4 regions of the Clostridioides sp. ZZV15-6598 genome follow, and region 3 is predicted to be linked to each of the others. Evidence: riboswitches for the same ligand, from Rfam matches in the RefSeq annotation. Region 3 holds a riboswitch; each other region holds the start of a gene.

The links. A riboswitch is a leader RNA that binds a small molecule or an ion and turns the genes downstream of it on or off. The one in region 3 is predicted to bind lysine.
Region 1: it holds a riboswitch for lysine, as region 3 does, so the genes downstream of both, KGF50_RS15690 (aspartate kinase) here and KGF50_RS04610 (aspartate-semialdehyde dehydrogenase) in region 3, are expected to answer to the same signal.
Region 2: it holds a riboswitch for lysine, as region 3 does, so the genes downstream of both, KGF50_RS13895 (Na+/H+ antiporter NhaC family protein) here and KGF50_RS04610 (aspartate-semialdehyde dehydrogenase) in region 3, are expected to answer to the same signal.
Region 4: it holds a riboswitch for lysine, as region 3 does, so the genes downstream of both, KGF50_RS09170 (YfcC family protein) here and KGF50_RS04610 (aspartate-semialdehyde dehydrogenase) in region 3, are expected to answer to the same signal.

Annotation. Positions count from the first base shown of each region.
Region 1 covers NZ_JAGWCS010000097.1:3,368-9,138, reverse strand. Annotated here, with positions in the region: gene KGF50_RS15700 (hypothetical protein) at 1-1,594, shown strand, start outside; gene KGF50_RS15695 (hypothetical protein) at 1,764-2,381, shown strand; lysine riboswitch at 2,492-2,660, shown strand; gene KGF50_RS15690 (aspartate kinase) at 2,742-3,935, shown strand; gene lysA (diaminopimelate decarboxylase) at 3,953-5,245, shown strand; gene KGF50_RS15680 (hypothetical protein) at 5,450-5,771, shown strand, end outside.
Region 2 covers NZ_JAGWCS010000073.1:8,453-12,902, forward strand. Annotated here, with positions in the region: gene KGF50_RS13890 (lipoate--protein ligase) at 75-1,061, opposite strand; lysine riboswitch at 1,230-1,406, shown strand; gene KGF50_RS13895 (Na+/H+ antiporter NhaC family protein) at 1,552-3,282, shown strand; tRNA gene KGF50_RS13900 (tRNA-Leu) at 3,394-3,474, shown strand; gene KGF50_RS13905 (HXXEE domain-containing protein) at 3,673-4,188, shown strand.
Region 3 covers NZ_JAGWCS010000014.1:36,677-42,447, reverse strand. Annotated here, with positions in the region: gene KGF50_RS04620 (L-serine ammonia-lyase) at 1-1,069, opposite strand, end outside; gene dapA (4-hydroxy-tetrahydrodipicolinate synthase) at 1,393-2,274, shown strand; lysine riboswitch at 2,352-2,526, shown strand; gene KGF50_RS04610 (aspartate-semialdehyde dehydrogenase) at 2,700-3,701, shown strand; gene dapA (4-hydroxy-tetrahydrodipicolinate synthase) at 3,817-4,704, shown strand; gene dapB (4-hydroxy-tetrahydrodipicolinate reductase) at 4,772-5,521, shown strand; gene dapD (2,3,4,5-tetrahydropyridine-2,6-dicarboxylate N-acetyltransferase) at 5,604-5,771, shown strand, end outside.
Region 4 covers NZ_JAGWCS010000036.1:11,523-17,293, forward strand. Annotated here, with positions in the region: gene KGF50_RS09160 (sigma 54-interacting transcriptional regulator) at 1-326, opposite strand, end outside; gene KGF50_RS09165 (M20 family metallopeptidase) at 603-1,790, opposite strand; gene KGF50_RS09170 (YfcC family protein) at 1,804-3,195, opposite strand; lysine riboswitch at 3,343-3,522, opposite strand; gene KGF50_RS09175 (class I SAM-dependent methyltransferase) at 3,642-4,463, opposite strand; gene KGF50_RS09180 (ATP-binding cassette domain-containing protein) at 4,578-5,342, opposite strand; gene KGF50_RS09185 (ABC transporter ATP-binding protein) at 5,326-5,771, opposite strand, start outside.

The DNA of each region.
Region 1 (5,771 bases), on a different contig from region 3:
AGGAATAATATTTTTTGTTGTAGCAGGAATATTAGATATGATGCTAGATAGAAATGAAAGAACATCTAAACTTGCTAAATATAATTTTTCAATAGCAATAGCTTTACTTGTGTATGTCGTAGTTGTACCTTTCATAGCCTCTACACCTGTACTGCATGCAAAAGCCTATAAAGATTTATTAGGAAAGGTGACTGAAAGTAAATTTACTGATGATATGAGTCCTGTCAGTGTAAATGACATTCGTCTTGTAGATGAAGACATGGCCATGAAATTAGGTGATAAAAAACTTGGAGAAGTTCCAGCCATAGGTAGTGTATCAAAATTAGGAAAGTTTCATATACAAAATGTGGATGGAGAGTTGTACTGGGTAGCACCTCTTGTGCATAGAGATATAATTAAATGGGTGACATCTTTAAGTGGTACAAGTGGATATGTGAAGGTATCAGCAAGTAATCCTCAAGATGTACAACTAGTTCAAGAAATAGATGGAAAACCAATAAAGATAGTATATCAACCAGAAGCTTATTTACATCAAGATTTACAAAGACATTTATACATACATGGTATTGTAAATGTAGGTATGACAGATTTTACTCTTGAAATAAATGATGAAGGAAGACCTTATTGGGTTGTAAGTTTATATGAACATAAAATTGGTTATGGAGGAGCAAATGCTACAGGCATAGCTACTGTTGATGCAGAAACTGGAAAAATAAATGTCTATAATGTTAAAAATACACCTAAATGGGTAGATAGAATACAACCACAAAAATTTGTAACAGACCAAATTCAAGACTGGGGTGTTTATGTCAATGGATTTTTGAATTCTGTTATATCAGAAAAAGGAGTACTAGTGCCAACAGAAGGAACATCACTAGTTTATGGTAATGACAATAGGTCATATTGGTATACAGGTATAACATCCTCTGGTGGAGATGAATCTACAATTGGATTTATGCTTGTTGATTCTAGAACTAAAGAAGCTAGACTGTATAAGCAGCCAGGAGCAACTGAGACAGCAGCGATGAAATCAGCTGAAGGTAATGTTCAAGAAAAGAATTATGAAGCTACATTCCCTGTAATGTACAATATATTAGGTCAGCCAACATATGTATCATCTTTAAAAGATAAAGCTGGTCTTGTAAAGAGAGTAGCCTTTGTATCTGTTGAAGATTATAATGTACTTGGTATAGGGGAAGATAAAAATGAAGCTTTAAGAAACTATAAAGATTCATTAGAATCTAAAGGTAATGACTTAAAACTTGATAATGATATGAAAGATGAAGTTATAGAAGGTGTAGTAACTAGAATAAGTCCTGATGTGCGAGGAGGAAATACTAATTATTATGTGACTTTAGATTCTAATAAAGAGATAATATTTAAAGCTACCTCAAAAGTATCTAGCGAATTACCATTGACTCAAGTTGGAGACAAAGTCAAAATATCATATTCAAAAGAAGAATCTGGTGTAATTGAAATGTCAGAATTTGATAACTTAAATATTGCAAATTTTGATGATAAAAAAGCAAAACAAGAAACAGGAACTAATGAAGATACAAATTCGAAAGGTTCTGAAAATCAAAGTAATGTGTAACTTAGTCAAAAAAACTGTAGATAGTTTTTAGTGCATTAATAGCTAATTTTTATAGAAATAAATTCTATAAAAATTAGCTATTTTATTTTAATTCTTTGTAAATTTAATGTCATAAATTTAATATAATATTAGTACAACTTTGCAAATAATACTTCAAGGAGAATGTACTATGACAAATATGGAAAAAGAGATATTGCTTTTAATTAGCAGGGTTAGATGTGTTACAGAATCTCAATTTAGAAAAATTTATGGAGACCAAAAAAGATACAATAAAAAAAACTTCAAAAAAACATTGAGAAAAATGTGTAGTGAGTATACATTAAAAAAATATCCATGTGATGTGGATTATCGTAACTATAAGGACCTCTCATATGTTTACTATTTGAATGGTAGTAAGCTTTTTAAGGGGGATGATTTAATAAAGGCTCTAGTAGGGTCAGAATTAGTTGTTAGAATTAATACTGCAGGTTGTGATGTAAAAAGATTTTACCGAAATGTTAGTGTAGATGCTGTGAAATATGATTTATTTATTGAATATACAGATCAATTTGGCAATATAAAGCAGGTATTGGTAGATGTTGATTTAAATAATGAAATAGATGTTTCCAAATATGAGAATCTCTCTAGAAAAATAGATAAATCTACAATTCCATTTTTTAGAGTACCAAATATTTTGGTGGTTACACCAGATAATTTATCTGAATTAAATGACTTAGAGAGAGAAGATAATGAGTATAGTATAAATTTTATAGATTTAGGATTAAATAAACTATTTAATTGTATATAAGATATTTTTAGAAAATAAATTTTTTGATTTACCACATTTTGTAAAAAAATTGTTGCAATATTATATAGAATATGATAAAACTATATTAATAAATTAATTAATAATAATGAGCCTAGGGTAGAGGTAGCTATATTCAAGAGTAATCAATAGTAGCTGGTAAGTGTTGATGATTGATGAAAGGGTCTATAGCCGAAGAAAAGTTGTTGACAAACAAGTTTTCTGGACTTATGCAGAATATGCATAAGGCTGTCACTTTTAAAGTGGTGAGCTACAAGGTTACTTGGTCTATGAAGTTCACACGTCCAAAGTATACCTTTGGGCGTTTTTATTTATCAAAATTTAGCTTGAGGGGGAAAAGGCATGAGTATAATTGTCCAAAAATATGGGGGAAGTTCAGTTGCAGATACTGACAAAATAAAGTCAATTGCAGAAAATATAATAGAAAGAAGAAAAGAAAATCCACAAATGGTAATAGTTGTATCTGCTATGGGAAAATCAACAGATGAATATATAAGCTTGGCAAAAGCATTGAGTAATGAACCTAGTAAAAGAGAGTTAGATGCTTTGATGTCTACTGGAGAAATGATTTCAGCATCTTTATTATCGATAGCATTAAATGCGCTTGGCTGTAAAGCTATAAGCTATAATGCTTATCAATTAAATATAAAAACAAGTGGACTTCATGGAAAATCTCAAATTGACGATATAAATGTAAATAGAATAAAAAATAGTTTAGATGAAGGTAATGTTGTAATAGTAACTGGATTTCAGGGAATCAATGAAGATGGTGATGTAACTACTCTTGGAAGAGGTGGTTCAGACACATCTGCTGTAGCTCTTGCGGTTAAACTAAATGGTAAATGTGAGATATATACAGATGTTGATGGAATTTATTTTACAGACCCAAGAAAATATGCAAAGGCAAGTAAACTTGATGAGATTGAATATGAAGAGATGCTTGAATTAGCAAGTTTAGGAGCACAAGTAATGCATTCAAGAAGTATAGAGCTTGCACAAAAATATGGTGTTGAAATTTATGTTGGACGTACATGTGGTACAGTAAAAGGAACATATATAAGAGGGGGAAAAGACATGAAATTAGAGGATAAAGTAATAACAGGATTAGCTACTAGTGATGATGACAGCTCTATAACAATAAAAGATTTTAAGGTAGAAAATATATCTAGTTTATTTGAAGATATAGCAACTATTGGAATAAGTGTAGATATGATAAGTCAAACTGCACCTATTTTAGATAAAATAAGTGTATCATTTACAGTTCCAAAAGAAGAATTAGGAGAGTGCAAAAAGATAGTATCTAAATATACAAATGAAGAGCATGTAGTAATTGATAATAACATTACTAAATTCTCTTTGGTAGGCCTTGGTATGAAAAATACTTCTGGAGTTGCTGCTAAAGTATTTAAGATATTTAATGAAAATGGTATAATGGTAAAACTTATAACTACATCAGAAATTCGTATAACTTGTGCCATAAATTCTGATGATAAACAAGTAGCTATTGAGAAAATAGCAGAAGTATTTAATATATAAAACTTAGGGAGGATATTATGAAACTTCATGGAACTATGACTGTAAAAGATAATGAATTATATATTGGAGGAGTAAGCTGTCTAGAGCTTAGTAAAAAATATCAAACTCCATTATATGTATTTGACGAAGACTTAGTAAGACAAAATTGTAGAGAATATATAAAACATTTTAAAGCTAAAGATGGAAAAAATAAAGTTGCTTATGCAGGGAAGGCATTTTTACCTCTTTATATGTGTAATCTTATAAATGAAGAAGATATGTGTCTGGATGTAGTTTCAGGAGGGGAATTATATACAGCTTACAAATCAAATTTTCCTATGGAAAAAGTTTTCTTTCATGGAAATAATAAAACAGAGGAAGAAATAAATATGGGATTAGATTTAGGGGTAGGTAAATTTGTAGTAGATAATTTCTATGAGTTAGATTTAATTGAAAAATTATGTGAAGAGAAGGGAAAAACTCAAGAAATATATTTTAGAATAACGCCTGGTATAGAAGCTCATACACACGATTATATAAAAACAGGTCAAATAGATTCTAAATTTGGTTTTGCTTTAGTAAATGGAGATTTATTTAGAGCAATAGAAAAATTGAATGATTACACAAATATTAAATTGGTAGGTCTTCATGCTCATATAGGTTCACAAATATTTGATGTAGAACCATACATAGATACGGTAGATATAATGATGAATTTAGTAAAAGAAATAAAAGAAAAGTTTAATATACAGTTGACAGAAATTGACTTAGGTGGAGGAGTAGGTGTTTATTATAGTAAAGGTGATAAACCTAAAACTATAAGAGAATTCTGTGAAACTATAATCACTAAAGCAGAAGATTCTTGTAAAGAGCTTGGAATAGAAGTACCTACATTGGTAATAGAACCAGGAAGATCAATAGTTGCAAATGCAGGAAGTACATTGTATACAGTAGGTTCAATAAAAGATATAAAAGATGTTAGAGTTTATGTAAGTGTAGATGGTGGTATGACAGACAATGTAAGGCCTTCACTATATCAAGCTAATTACGAATGTAGTATTGTAAATAAGATTAACCATGAAACTATGAATCATGTAACAATAGCTGGTAAATGTTGTGAAAGTGGAGATATATTAATTGGAGATATAGATATAATGGATATAAAAAGTGGAGATGTACTTATAACAACATCAACAGGTGCATATGGATATTCAATGTCTTCAAATTATAATAAAATACCAAGAGCAGCAGTGGTATCAGTATTTGATGGAAATGACAAGATAATTTGTAAAAGACAAAGTTATGAAGATTTATTATCTTTAGAAATATAGAAGAAGAATTAAATATTGAATTTTAAAATAAGTAGATTAGATGATATATCTATAGATTTAAACTAATTTTTAGTTTGTTATAGTTATTCAAGTCATATCTACTTATTTTCTGTTTTATTAACAATTTTCTTGTAATAAATATAAATTATTTTAAAAACTTCTTGATTATGATAAAATTTAAAGTATATGACAAGGAGGGATTTAATGAGAGGAAGAGTAATTTTATTGATATCGATATTATCTATATTTCTTGTAGGATGTTCATTTAATAAAAAAGATGAAATAAGCTCAACTGAACAAGGAAAAATATATTTAGAGAAACATGACTATAAAAAAGCTATGGAAGCATTATCCTCTGCATTAGAAGAAGATAGCGCTAATGAAAATGCAAGAGCTATGTATATGCAATCTATGAGAATGTTAAATGTAGATGAATTTGAAAAAGCTACAAATTATGAGGATGCAATTAAAGAACTTAAGCTTATAGAGAAAATCAAAAATGGATCATCTGTTATTAAAAATGAAG
Region 2 (4,450 bases), on a different contig from region 3:
ATGTTATACATATTAGCATGATTTTCTATATCTGTAAACATAATTTTGTAAATATTTTAAAGTTTTTGTTATTTTTACTTAACACCTAAAATTCCAGAAACTAAAATATTAGTATCAGCACCTAAGAAATAGTCATTTATTTCAATACTATCTAAAATAGATCTTAATGAATTTTCCTCATGTTTTGTACCAACAAGTTTATCTTCTACAAAAGATACATCACACTTTCCAAAGAAATCTCCAAAAAACTTTATACTAGTTATTATACCTTTATCAACATTTAAATTAAATTCTACATTTCCACCAGCATATTTTAATTCATTTGAAAGAGAGTATTTCGGTGAATTACCAAAATTCCAATCCCAAGTTTCATATTTTGATTTAGTAAGCTTTTCTATTTCCTCTATGTCATATTTACTTAGAGAATAATTTGTATTATCAGCATTTGTTGCAGAAAGATAATTCATTATAGCATCTTTAAACTCAAGTATATCCATATCAGACTGTAAGTGTTCACTTATATTGGTTACACGAGACTTTACAGATTTTATACCTTTACCTTCAAATTTTATGGGTTTTACTTTTAGTGCGTTTGAAAGGTCATTTATTTCAGATGAAAATAAAAGTGTCCCATGGTGCATTACTTTATTTTTATAGTTATGTTGAGCATTTCCAGAGAACTTTTTACCATCTATAAGAAGGTCATTTCTTCCAGAAAACTCAGCACTGACATCTAAAGTTTTAAGTAAGTCTATTATTGGCTGGGTGAATCTTCTAAAATCACTAAAACTATTATTATTACAAGCTATAAATGTAAAGTTTATATTTCCTAAATCATGAAATACAGCTCCTCCTCCAGATTGTCTTCTAACAACTGGTATTGAATGTTCTTTTATATACTCTAAGTTTATTTCAGAGAGTGTATTTTGATTTTTTCCAACAATTATAGAAGGTTCATTCCTCCATAAAATAAATAAATCTTCATCAAAATTTTTAAGTAAATATTCTTCCATTGCTAAATTAAAATAAGGGTTTGTTTTTTCATTGTAAATTAATAACATTAAAGTAATTCCTCCATATAATTGATAAAATTTTTTTAGATGATTTTGGTACAATTAATTTTATAATTCGACAATGATATAAAAAATCCTTTAAAGTAAAATTTTTAAAACTTCCTTGCAAAGTTTAAATAAATAATATATACTCAAAATATATTTAATAAAAGTGAATAAAAGGGTAGAGGCGCAATAATCTATCAGTACCAATAAGGAGTTAAGCACAAAGATTTATTGGGAAAGGGGATATTGCCGAAGTTTTATAATCGATGCTTTAAGATTATATTGCTGGGGGTACATAAAATATATGTACAACTGTCACAGGTTTATTTGTGGTGAGCTATCATTTAAGGAATTATATTATATTTGTTTTTTAGTATTATCAATGTATTGTAATGTTTAAGCCTTGAGTGTTTACCACTCAAGGCTTTTTTATTTTATCATAACCCATAATACCCTATATAATTCACAAAATTAAAAAGAGAGGGAGATTTATATGAGAAATAAAAAATTTAATATTATTTTTCTGACGACAATTATGTTTATAATGTCAACTGTAATGGTGTTTGCAGAGGAAGATATAGATACCATTGCACTGGCTAATGCAGAAAAATTTGGAATCTTAACTTTAATACCACCATTAGTTGCCATAATACTTGCATTTATAACTAAAAATGTAATAATTTCTTTACTGCTAGGAATTCTTTCTGGAAGTTTTATAATTCAAGTCAGTGGAGTCAATGTATTTGCTGCATTTATACAAGCATTTTTAGACTTAGTAGATAGAGCTTTAGTATCTCTATCAGACCCGTGGAATGCAGGGATAATACTGCAAGTCTTAGCAATTGGGGGAGTAATAAACCTCGTCGCCAAGATGGGAGGTGCTAAGGCTATAGCTGAAGCACTTGCAAAGAGAGCAAAATCAGCTAAAGGTACACAGATTATAACTTGGTTTTTAGGTCTTTTAGTTTTCTTTGATGATTATGCGAATTCATTAATAGTAGGGCCTATGATGAGACCTGTTGCAGATAAAATGAAAATATCAAGAGAAAAATTATCATTTATAATAGATGCTACAGCAGCACCAGTTGCTGGTCTTGCCATAATATCTACATGGATAGGTCTCGAAGTTGGTTTAATACATGATGCTTTTGAAAGTATAAGCGTAGATGTTGATGCATTTGGTATATTTTTAAATACAATACCATTTAGGTTTTATAACATATTAATATTAGCATTTATTGTAATATCAGCATTATTATTAAAAGAATTTGGCCCAATGAGAAAAGCTGAAATAAAAGCTAGAAGTAGAAAAATTGGTACAAATCTTGATGAAGGCGTTGAAGAGCTAGACGATTTAGCTCCAAAAAACGGAGTAAAATTAAGCGTGTGGAATGCTATAATTCCAATAGGTACATTAATAGTAGTTGCGCTAGCATCATTCTATTATAGTGGATATACATCTATAATGGGAGGAGAAGATAAGGCTCTAATACAATTATTTACAAATTCACCATATTCTTTTGAGGCAATAAAAGAAGCATTTAGTGCATCTGATGCATCTAGAGCATTATTCCAATCTGCATTAGTTGCAAGTTTAGTTGCTATTATAATGGCTGTAGTTAAAAAGATTTTTACAGTATCAGAAGCAATTGATGTTTGGATAGATGGAATGAAAAGTTTAGTAATCACTGGTGTCATATTAATACTTGCTTGGTCATTAAGTTCAGTAATAAAAGAGTTAGGTACAGCTAAATTCTTGATACATTTATTATCAGGTTCATTGCCTCCATTCTTACTACCAAGTTTAATATTTGGATTAGGAGCAATAATATCTTTTGCTACTGGAACTGCTTATGGAACAATGGGTATACTTATGCCACTTGCAATACCACTTGCATATTCATTAAATCCTGACATGTCTTATGTAATAGTAAGTACAAGTGCAGTTTTAACAGGTGCAATATTTGGAGACCATTGTTCTCCAATTTCAGATACAACAATACTTTCTTCAATGGGAGCTGGTTGTAATCATATAGACCATGTTAATACTCAAATGCCATATGCTATATTTACAGCAATAATTACTATTGTATTTGGATATATACCAGCTGGACTTGGATTGCCAATATATATAGTATTACCAGTTGCTATAGCTGCTGTATTTGTAGGTATTCAAATTATAGGAAAGAGAGTAGATGAAGCAGAAATAGAACTTGCAGAATAAGGCTGTAAATGAATTTCACCTTTTATTATCATTATTTTGTTTATTTTTAGATAATTTTAAAAAGTTATTGAAAATAATAGCGAAATATAGTAAAATAAAAGAGTGATATAAGCGGATGTGGCGGAATTGGCAGACGCACTAGACTTAGGATCTAGCGCCATTGGCGTGGGGGTTCGACTCCCTTCATCCGCACTTTACAGTACTTAGTTGTGCTGAAAAAAACTGGGGTTGCTGGCTTTCGGAGTGGGCTATCCCGTTTTTATTTTTTGATATATGTGATAGATTAGCACTTTAATATGAAGTGCTTTTTTTATAGGTGAAAAATAGTATATTCATTCATTTACGCTTGATTATTATTCATCTATTAAATAGACTTTGCAGGAGGATGTTATGGAAAAATACATATGGTTGTTTCCGTTACTTTTTATTTTCCATGATATGGAAGAGATAATAGGTTTTGGAATATGGCTTAAAAAAAATAAATCAATGCTTGATAAGAAGTATCCATTCATAAGTAAAAATTATGAAAATTATAGCACTGAGGGTATGGCATTTGCTGTATTTGAAGAACTTATTCTATGCCTTATTTTCTGTATACTTGCAGTTATAACGGATAATCAGTATGTATATCTATTATGGTTAGGTAGTTTTATCGCATATACTTTGCATTTGATAATTCACATAGGACAGTCAATCATAATAAGAAAATATATACCTTCACTCATTACCAGCATTATATGTCTACCAATAAGCATTTGGTGTATAAGTAAGAGTATTTATATACTTGATTGTGAAATAAGTACAACAATTCTGTATAGTATGATTGGTATTATAATTGTGGCATTGAATTTAAAGTTTGCACAGTCATTGATTGGAAAGTTTACAAAGTGGATGTCAAACATATAAATGTCAGTTTATTGACTAGTTGAAGTAATCAAAAATTGGAATTTTGTAGTATTAATATTATGGAAATACTATAAGTAGCGTACTAAAAATCGGAAAGAACAGACAATAGTGATTTACAGTTATAGCAATTTATTTTAAAAGTATAAAATGACTAAAATTTTAAGAAATATGCAAATCATATAACCATTCAATAGTTGAAGTTTTACTAAAGATATTCTATTTTAAAAATCTTATTTTTCACAAGTTTAAAATTGCAAACGAT
Region 3 (5,771 bases):
CAGTTAATAATGCATACTTAGCTGCATCATAAGCTCTTTGAGCTGCCATTGCATTTCTTTCTATACATGGAATTTGAACATATCCATATACAGGGTCACAAGTCATTCCTAGATGATGTTCAAGTGCTATTTCTGCTGCATATTCAATATGGTCTATAGTACCACCCTTTAAATACGCTACTGCCGCTGCTGCCATTGAACAAGCTGCACCGACTTCACCTTGACATCCTACTTCTGCACCAGATATTGATGCATTAGTTTTTATTATATTTCCAATTATTCCAGCTACAAGTAATGCTTCAATTATTTTTTCATCATCGTATTTATAGAAATCTTGCATTGCAAAGAATATTCCTGGTATTACTCCAGCAGAACCACAAGTTGGTGCTGTAACTATTATATTACCAGAAGCATTTTGCTCTGAAGCTGCTAGTGCATATGCATATACAAGCGTTGAAAAACTTTTATCTTCTTGGTATGCTTTATAAAAATTATTTGCTCTTCTTTTTAATAATAATTTACCTGGTATTACTTCATCTGTGCTTAGTCCATCATCAATAGATTTTCTCATAGCATCTCTTATAGTTTTTATATAGTCTTTTATATCAGATGGTTCACATTCTAACACAAAATCAACTAAAGTTTTATTATTTTCCTTACACCATTTCACTATTTCATCCATAGTGTCTAGGTGATATATACTATTGCTTTTACTGTTTCTTTGACCTTCTTCTGCTATAGTTCCTCCACCAACAGAATATACAGTCCATTCAGCTGTCACATTTCCATCTTTATCTAAAGCTTCAAACTTCATTCCATTTGGATGAAAATCTTTTATTATATCTTCTTCCCAAACGATTTCAACTTTCTTTGGTGCTATAGTTTTTTCAATTATATAATCTGTTAAGTGACCTTTTCCTGTAGCAGCTAAACTACCATATAATATTGCTCTAAAGCTTTCTGCATCTGGATTTTCATTTTTGAATCTTTCCGCAGCTCTTTGTGGCCCCATAGTATGAGAACTTGAAGGTCCACTTCCTATTTTAAAAAGTTCCTTTAAAGTATCCATATTATTCCTCCTAAATTTTCTATGTTAATGCTTATTATTTATTTTTACGCACATATTTATTATAACCTAAATATATTAATTATTAGTTATTAAATTCGCATAAAATTTATTTTTTATTTCCATTTTGGTATATTTTATTAAATTAATATGTATATTTTGAGAATAAAACATTTATTTAAAATTTTTTTAATATTAATATAATATAAATATCTTACTTTATACAGTTAAGATATTAACTATGCCTATTAAAATTAATTAATTTGTACTATAATTATTATTGTACTTAAAAAATTAAATTTAAATAAAAAAGGAGATTTGATTATATGTTATTTAAAGGTTCTGCTGTTGCTTTAGTTACCCCATTTACGGAGGATAACAATGTCAACTTTGAAAAGTTAGGTGAATTAATCGAATACCATATTGAAAATGACACAGATGCATTAGTTGTTTGTGGAACAACAGGTGAAGCTACTACTATGAGTGAATCTGAGATTTTTGCTGTAATAAAATATACAGTTGAAAAAGTCAATAAGAGAATACCAGTTATAGCAGGTACTGGTTCAAACAATACTATGTTGTCTGTTCACATGAGCCAAGAAGCTGAAAAATTAGGAGTGGATGGTCTTTTAATCATAACTCCTTACTATAATAAGACTAATGAAAGAGGTCTTAAACTTCACTTTGAAACAATAGCAAAAAGCGTTAAATTACCAATTATTTTATATAATGTACCAGGAAGAACTAAGGTAAATATAAAGCCATCAGTTGTGGCTGAGCTTGCTAAAATAGATAATATAGTTGCTGTAAAAGAAGCTAGTGGAGATTTAGCTCAGGTTGCAGAAATAGCTAAATTAGTACCTGAAGACTTCGCTATATACTCCGGTAATGATGATACTATATTACCTCTATTATCATTAGGAGGAAGTGGTGTTATCTCTGTACTTGCTAATATCTGTCCTAAAGAAACTCATGATTTAGTAACTAAATTCTTTGAAGGTGACATTGAAGGCTCTAAAAAATTACAACTTGATATGGATACTTTAATTGATGCCTTATTTATAGAAGTAAATCCAGTTCCAGTTAAAACTGCTATGAATATTTTAGGTTTTAATGTTGGAGATTTAAGACTTCCTTTAGCTGAAATGGAAGAAGCTAATCTTAATGTTTTAAAACAAGAATTGACAAATTTTGGATTTAAATTTTAGCAATATTTCTATAAATAAGTTGATTTTTTCTAAAATATGTATTATTATTAGAATAATCAAATTTTAATATCCTATTAACCTAGGGTAGAGGTAGCTGTAAATAAGAGTATCCAATAGGAGCTGGCAAGTGTTAATGATTGGAAAAAGGATTTATAGCCGAAGAAAATGTTTCTTGCAATAATATTTTCTGGGATTACACATAAGATGTGTAATACTGTCACTTATTTATGTAGGTGGTGAGCTACAAGGTTTACTTTGAGTGATAAACTAGACGTACAAAGTATACCTTTGTACGTTTTTTGTATATAATTAAAGTTGTTAATATAATACTAAAGTTTTTAAATATATAAAAATATTAACATATCTTACTTGTATAACTAAATTTAAATAATGTTTTAATAATTAAAAATTGGGGTGAATTTAATATGAAAAAAGTAAATGTGGCAATAGTTGGTGCTACTGGAATGGTAGGTAGAACATTTTTAAAAGTATTAGAAGAAAGAAATTTTCCAATAGAAAATCTATTTTTATTCTCTTCTTCTAAATCTGCTGGTTCTAAAGTAATGTTTTGTGGTAAAGAATATATAGTAGAAGAATTAAAAGAAACTTCATTCACTGATAGAGGAATACAAATAGCGTTATTCTCTGCTGGAGGAAGCATTAGTGAAAAATATGCTCCAATAGCTGCATCAAATGGAATCTTAGTAGTAGATAACTCTAGTCAATGGAGAATGAATCCAGATGTTCCTTTAGTTGTTCCTGAGGTAAATCCAGAAGCTATAAAAAAACATAAAGGTATAATAGCTAATCCAAACTGCTCTACTATACAAGCTATGGTTCCTCTTAAACCTCTTGATGACAAATACAAAATTAAGAGAGTAGTTTACTCTACTTACCAAGCTGTATCTGGTTCTGGTGTTAAAGGGGTTGAAGATTTAGAAAAAGGAATGACTGGTAATCCTACTGGATTCTATCCACATCAAATTTCTTATAACTGTCTTCCTCATATAGATTCATTTACTGAAAATGGATATACTAAGGAAGAAATGAAAATGGTAAACGAAACTATGAAAATACTTGATAACTACGACTTAAAAATAACTGCAACTACTGTAAGAGTGCCAGTAAAGAATGGTCATAGTGAATCTATAAATATTGAGTTTAATAATCCATTTGAACTAGAAGATTTAGTAAAAACACTTGAAGAAGCTCCAGGAGTTGTAGTAGTTGATAATCCTGCTAAAAATGAATATCCAACTGCTGTAGAATTTGATGATAGAGATGAAGTGTTTGTTGGAAGAATTAGAAGAGACTTTAGTGTTGATAATGGTGTAAACCTTTGGGTTGTTGCTGACAATATAAGAAAAGGTGCTGCAACTAATGCAATCCAAATAGCTGAAATGGCTATATCATATGATTTAGTATAGTATACAAATTTGTATAAATATATGATTTTGTAAAATATTAATAATAAGTAAAAATAAGCATTAGAAGTAACTGTAATATAAAACACAAAACTAAAAAAGAGGGGATTGATTTTTTATGATATTTAAAGGTTCTGCTGTTGCTCTAGTTACTCCATTTACAAAGGATAGCAAAGTTGATTTCGACAAATTAGGTGAATTGGTTGAATACCAAATCGCTAATGGTACTGATGCTATAGTAGCTTGTGGTACTACTGGTGAAGCTAATACTATGACTGATGAAGAACAACTTGCTACTATTAAGTATGTTGTTGAAAAAGTTAATAAAAGAGTTCCTGTTATAGCAGGAAGTGGTTCTAATGATACTATGCACTCAGTTAATTTAAGCCAAGAAGCCGAAAAATTAGGAGTAGATGCTCTATTAATAATAACTCCTTATTACAATAAAGCCAATAAAGCTGGACTTAAACGTCATTTTGAAACAATCGCTAACAGTGTTAAGCTTCCAATTATACTTTACAATGTGCCTGGAAGAACTTGTGTTAATATAAGCCCTAGTCTTATAGTTGAACTTGCTAAAATAGATAATATAGTTGCTGTAAAAGAAGCTAGTGGGGACTTAGGACAAGTTGCAGAAATAGCTAGCTTAGTTCCAGATGACTTTGCTATCTACTCTGGTAATGATGATACTATACTTCCTTTATTGTCTTTAGGAGGTCAAGGAGTTATATCAGTACTTGCTAATGTTTGCCCTCAAGAAACACACGATTTAGTGGCTAAATTCTTTGAAGGTGATATAGAAGGTTCTAGAAAATTACAACTTGGTATGGATGCTTTAATCGCAGCTTTATTTATAGAAGTAAATCCTATACCAGTTAAGACTGCAATGAATTTATTAGGATTCAATGTTGGAGATTTAAGACTTCCTCTAGCAGAAATGGACCCAGCGAACTTAGAGGTATTAAAGAAAGAATTAGTTAACTTTGGACTAAAAGTTAATGCATAGTACAAATTAATGCATGGTAAAAAACTAAGTTTGGTCAAAAGTTAGCCCTTAATCATAGGAGGAAATTATGTTAAAAGTTATAGCAACTGGTTATGATGGAAAAATGGGCAAGATTTTAGCCGATACTATAAGAGATGATAGTGAACTAGAATTAGTTTGCGTTGCAGCTAGAGGTATGGATAGCTGTGAAGGCAATCTTAAAATTTATGAAGATATGAATACTATAGTTGAAGAAGCTGATGTAGTTATAGATTTTTCTCATCACTCTAATTTAGACAATATTTTATCTTACGTTTTAAAAACTAAAACTCCTTTAGTAATTGCCACTACTGGATATAATGATGAAGAAATTAATAGAATACATGAAGCGGCTAAAGTTATTCCTGTATTCCAATCATATAATATGTCTCTTGGTGTAAATGTATTAGTGAAATTGGTTAAAGATGCAGCTAAATTATTAGAAGGTTTCGATATAGAAATAATAGAAAAACATCACAACAGAAAAGTAGATGCCCCAAGTGGTACAGCTGTTATGATTGCTAACGCTATAAAAGAGGTTTTACCAAGTGTTGAAAATAATTATGGTAGATATGGGCGTAGTGCAAAAAGACAACCAAATGAGGTTGGTATACATGCTATAAGAGGTGGAAATATTGTTGGTGAACATGATGCTCTATTTGCTGGAGATAACGAAGTCCTTACAATAAGTCATCAAGCCCAATCTCGTGGTATTTTTGCAAGTGGTTCTATAGCTGCTGCTAAATACTTAGTTAAACAAAAACCAGGATTTTATAACATGGATAGCATGTTAGGATAGTAAGTATATACTAAGGTTGATAAATTAGTATATATGAGTATATAATAAAAGAAATATAATGAAATACAAGGAGAATTAACAAATGGTAAATTTAAACGATGCTTATGAAATAGCAAGATATATAAAAGAAGTTAAAAAGAAAACACCTGTTAAAGTATATGTAAATACTAACTCTTTACATTTCCAATCAACTGATAAATTTAAAGTATTTGGAAACAATGGTTCTTATGTATTTGTAGGTGACTATGAA
Region 4 (5,771 bases), on a different contig from region 3:
GTTTCTAATACAGTGTGCTTATTATCATTTACTACTAATACATCTATTCCTTCTGGTAATGAAAATAACTTGTATATATCCTTTTGCTTTATAGTTCTATTTATAATTATTATCTTTGAGACATCTTTTACATATTTTTTTATTTTCAATACTCTATCATCTATCATTACTAATATTATGTCATCTTTTATCGATTCTTCTTCTGTTATTCTATTTAAATAATAGTTTTTTATTATTACTTTATCTTTAAATATCAGCTTTAGGTTTTTATTTAAAAAACATTCTAATTTAGATAATCCATCAGTTACTACTGCTATTGTTTTCATTATAAATCTATCCTTTCTTTTGTTTATATTATATAAAATTTTAATAGTTCTAATATAGTTCAAAATCTTTTAACTTATATAAAGCAAAAGTTATGCCAAATTGATAGATTTCTTATTTTTTATTTAACCTTAAGCTAGAAATATTATTATATGATTAAGATTAGATAAATAATATAACTTTAGCTATAGAATCTACAAAAACATGACTCCTATCAAAAAATAAAAAGGTATTACCAACTTTTTGGTAATACCTATTTATCTTATTTTTAATTTAAATTAATTCAAGTGATTTTTCTTAATCTCGTCAAGTAGTCCATCTTCTAGATAAATTTCTAATGCACATCCTACCATTGCCTTTACTGCTTTGTGAAGTTTATCATAAGCTTCCTCAGAATTTGCATAATTTAAAAACTCTTTTTCATGAACATATACCATTGGATTTATATCTAGAGCTATTTCTGTATACATAGTAGGACAAACTTGGCTTACATTTCCTATATCTGTAGAACCTACTGGCCCCTCTTTTCCTTCTAATATATCTGTTATCCCTGCCTCAATTAAATTATTCTTTGTTATACTTTGAAGCACCTTATTATTTATTATGTTGTCAAAAGAATTTTCAAAGTATCTATAAGAAAGTTTAGCACCTGTCATTAACTCTGCACCTTTTGCACAGTTTATAACCTTTTGAGTTACTTCATCTAAATAACTTCTTTCAGCAGCTCTTACGAAAAACTCACAGGCTGCTTTTTCTGGAACTATGTTTGGAGCTTCTCCTCCATTTGAAACTATCCCATGTATTCTAACATCTGATTTTACATGCTGTCTTAGTGCATTTATTCCTGCAAAAGTAAGTTGTACTGCATCTAATGCATTAACTCCCATATGAGGATGGCTAGCTGCATGTGCTGATACGCCTTCAAAACTAAACTCTATTGAGTCTATTGCCAAAGCCTTGCAGTTTATGTTATTAAAAGCTTCTATATGCATTTGATAACTTACATCAACATCATCAAAAGCTCCTGCCTTAACTAAATCACACTTTCCTCCTGTTGTTTCTTCAGCTGGTGTTCCTATTAATACAATTTTTCCTTTAAAATTTTCTTTTAACTTACTTAGTACTATACAAGCTCCTAATGTAGATGCAGCAATCCAGTTATGTCCACAAGCATGACCTGGTTCTTTGTTTTCTCCATACCCAGGCAGTGCGTCATACTCAGCTAAAAAGGCTATAGTTGGACCATCGTTATCCCCTAGCTCTGCTCTAAAAGCAGTATCCATATTGCAATATGGATAAGTTGTATCAAATCCATATTCCTTCATTTTTTCTACTAAGTACTTTGATGATATATATTCTTCTTCTCCTAGTTCTGGATTTTTAAATATAAAATCACATACTTCTTCAATTTCTTTTCCCAGTTCATTCTCTATCTCATAAGCTCTTTTCTTTATACTTTCAATCATAATATACCTCCTATTAGAATCCAACAAATAATCCTATTGTTAAAAATACCATTACAGTAATTGTTAATACTACCATTAAAGGCATTACAAATCTAACCCACTTTGACCAAGGAATATTAGCTACTGCTAGTGCTCCCATTAAAACACCTGATGTAGGTGTTATTAAATTAGTTACACCTATACCAAATTGATAAGCTGTAACTATCATTTGTCTAGATACATCTACTAAGTCTCCAAGTGGTGCAAGTACAGGTATTGTAAGTGATGCAAGTCCTGATGCTGATGGTATAAAAAATGCTATTAAACCTTCTATTAAGAAAGTTAAATTTATAAATATAGTTTTTGGAAGTCCATTTAATAAATTTGCGGCAGAATTTAAAATTGTATCTATTATAAATCCATTTTCTGCTATTATTACAATTCCACGTGCAAATGCTATACATAACCCTGCTGTCATTAAGTCTCCTGCTCCACTTATAAATGAATTAACTATGTCATCTTGTTTAAGTCCTGATGCTATTCCTGATATTATACCTATAGCTGTAAATATCATTGCGATTTCAGTTATGTACCATCCTAGCTTTAGAACTCCATATATCATAATTGCCATACCTATTGTGAAAATCGCTATTACCATGGCTTCTCTTTTTGTAAACTCTTTTATCTTTGTATCAGTATTAGTCATTGATTCTTGATTCACTGATATCCCATGTACTAAAGACTTTTTAGGGTCTTTTTTAACTTTATTGGCATACAACATGACAAATCCTATAGATATAGCCATATATATTATAAACATAACAACTCTCAACTCTATCCCAGAACCTGGTGTTATTTGTGACAATGCTTGTGCTATTCCTACAGAGAAAGGATTAGTAGTAGCTGCTCCAAATCCAGCTGTTGCTCCTATAAATACTGTAGCCACTGCTGTTAATGAATCATATCCCATACTGGTCATGAGTGGAATAAATATCATATAAAAAGGTAGTGTTTCTTCACTCATTCCAAATGTTGTTCCACCTAATCCAAATAGAATCATTGATATAGGTATTATTAAGAATTGGAATCTCTTCATTTTATTTACAGTATGAGCTATAACAGCTTCTATAGCTCCTGTTTTATTAACTATTCCAAAAGCTCCTCCAACTATCAAAACAAATCCAACTACTTCAGCTGCATCTATAAATCCATTTATAGGTGCTGTAAATACATCAGTAATTCCTTGTGGATTTGATGCTGCTTTTTCATAAGTTCCAGCTACAACAACCGATCTTCCGTCTATATCTACCCTTTCAAAATTTCCACTTGGTACTATCCAAGTAAGAACTGCCATTACTACTATTAGTAAAAATATTATAGTAAGTGTCTGTGGCATAGTAAACCTTTTCTTTTTTAAACTGCTCATTTTTAATCTCCCCACTTTTTAAATTAAAATATTTTATTATTGCTTCCCTTTTCTATCCTATTTTGTATAGATGTAAAAAAGCTCAACATGTATACATGTTGAGCTAAATGCGCTAAATATAATATACCTACATCTTCCCTTTATCTTAGTTAAGATAGCTCTCCATCAAAATTCGGGATAATTTTGATGACAGTGCTGTACTTATTAAATACAGCCCCAGCACTAGATTTGGACACTAGCACTTCGGCACTTACTCCTTTTATATTGCTTCATTGGCTTCCGACCTCTTCAATATTAATCTTAGTAAATGCGACCTCTACCTCAATCTTTTTATTAGATGAGGTAATTCTTATTAAATTTTATTTATTCTAAACAATTGTAGCATAATATGTCGAGATTGTAAATATTTTCAGAAGAGTTTCTATGCTTCAATAATATTAACAAATCTAGCTTATACTATTCCAATATATAATTACAACTTTAGTTTTATGTTTGAAAATATATTTGTTTTCTCTTTTTTCTATCATATTATCTATATACTTATCTAACATATCGCTAAAGTTAATCTTTTTATTTAATTCTGTTTCCATTTTAAAATATATATCCTCTACACTGTCAAATTCAATTTCATTTTCCACATCAATAAATTTTATATCAGCACATATATTTAAAGAATGTAGTATATTTGGAATGTATATATAATCTGGACAAGTTCTATCTCTATCACCTAAATCCATATACAAATCATTAAATAATGGTTTTTGAATAGTTCTCACTATAATCACTTTTTCTTTAGCTAACTTATCCATCTTACTCAAAGCATCTTTAATATCCCAAATTCTATAAAGAGAATTCACAGATAAAATATAATCACTATGCCCAACATTAATTTCTTCCCATTTTCCTTGTATTGTGTCTATATTAGTTATATTATGTTCTCTAATCTTTCCTTCAAGCACATTAAGCATATCTATTGAAAAATCATTAGCAATTACACCCTTACATTTCTTAGAAAGTGGTATAGTAAATTTTCCAGTACCTGCACCAATTTCTATAAGATTTTTTCCTTCATATATTAACTCATCTATAAAATCGAATACTTCTTTTGAATAATCATAAAGTGTTGGATTATCATCATATTTATTAGATAATTTTTTGAAAAATATTCTTTCTGCTTCATCATCAAAAGCTCTTTCTCTTGCATATCCTTCTTTGCTTTCAATATACTCATGCCATTTTTCCTCAAAATCTATGTCTTTATAATACATGATTACTCTTCCTTTCTAAAAATGTTATGGTCGAGATTTGTAATTTCCCATACTCAAAGAAAATGGCTCTTACTAATGTAATAATTTATTGACTAAACAATTGATTACTATAATTTAAAAATTATTAAAATTCTCAATAAGCTCTTTGGTATAAGCATGCTTTGCACTTTTATACAATTCCTTAGCCTCTATAGTTTCAACTATCTTTCCATCTAACATGACCGCAACCTCATCACTAACTTCTTTTACTAAGTCTATATCATGAGATATAAATAAATAGGTTATATTAAACTGTTTTTGAGCTTTTTTTAAAACTTGTATGACTTGAGCTTGCACAGATACATCTAGCATTGACGTAGGTTCATCTAATATTATAAATTTAGGATTTAATAAAAGCACTCTAGCTAAAGCAACTCTTTGTATTTGTCCTCCACTTACTTGATGTGGGTATCTATTTAAAATTTCTTCACTAAGCCCAACAAAACTTAAATATTCACTTATGTATTCTCTTGCTTTATTTTTTTCATAGAGTTTATGAATTTTTAATGGCTCCACAAGGCTTCCATATATAGTTTTTTTAGGACTTAGGGCCGAATCTGGATGTTGGAATATTATCTGCATCTCTTTTCTTAAATCCCTCATTTGAGAAAAATCATAATTACTGATATCTCTCTCATTAAAATAAATTTTACCTCCATCAGATTCAATAAGTCTTAAAATAAGTCTTGATAAGGTTGATTTTCCGCATCCACTTTCTCCTACAAGACCTAAGGTTTTTCCCTCTTTTATTTCAAACGATACATCATCTACCGCCTTAACTATATTTTTATTGATTATTCCACTTTTAAACTCCTTATAAAGGTTACAAACTCTTATCATAAAGAAAGCACCTCACCTTTGAACCATTAACATCAAATAATCTTGGCTCATAATCAATACATGTTTTTTTTGCAACCTTGCATCTTGGAGAAAATCTACATCCTTTTGGTAAGTTTGTTAAACTTGGTGCTACCCCTTCAATAGGTATTAATTTTTTATTTGGCTGTGAATCAATTAAACCTCTTGTATAAGGATGTAATGGGTTATTAAATACACTATTCTTTGAACCCTCTTCTATGATTTTACCTGCATACATAACTACAGCTTCATCACAAAGCTTTTTAGCCAGCATTAAATCATGAGTTATAAGTATCATGCTAACACCCATATTATTTCTTAAATCATAAAATACTTCATATACTTGTTTTCTTATTATTGCATCCAATCCTTTAGTTGGTTCATCTGCAATTATCCAATTAGGTTTTAGTG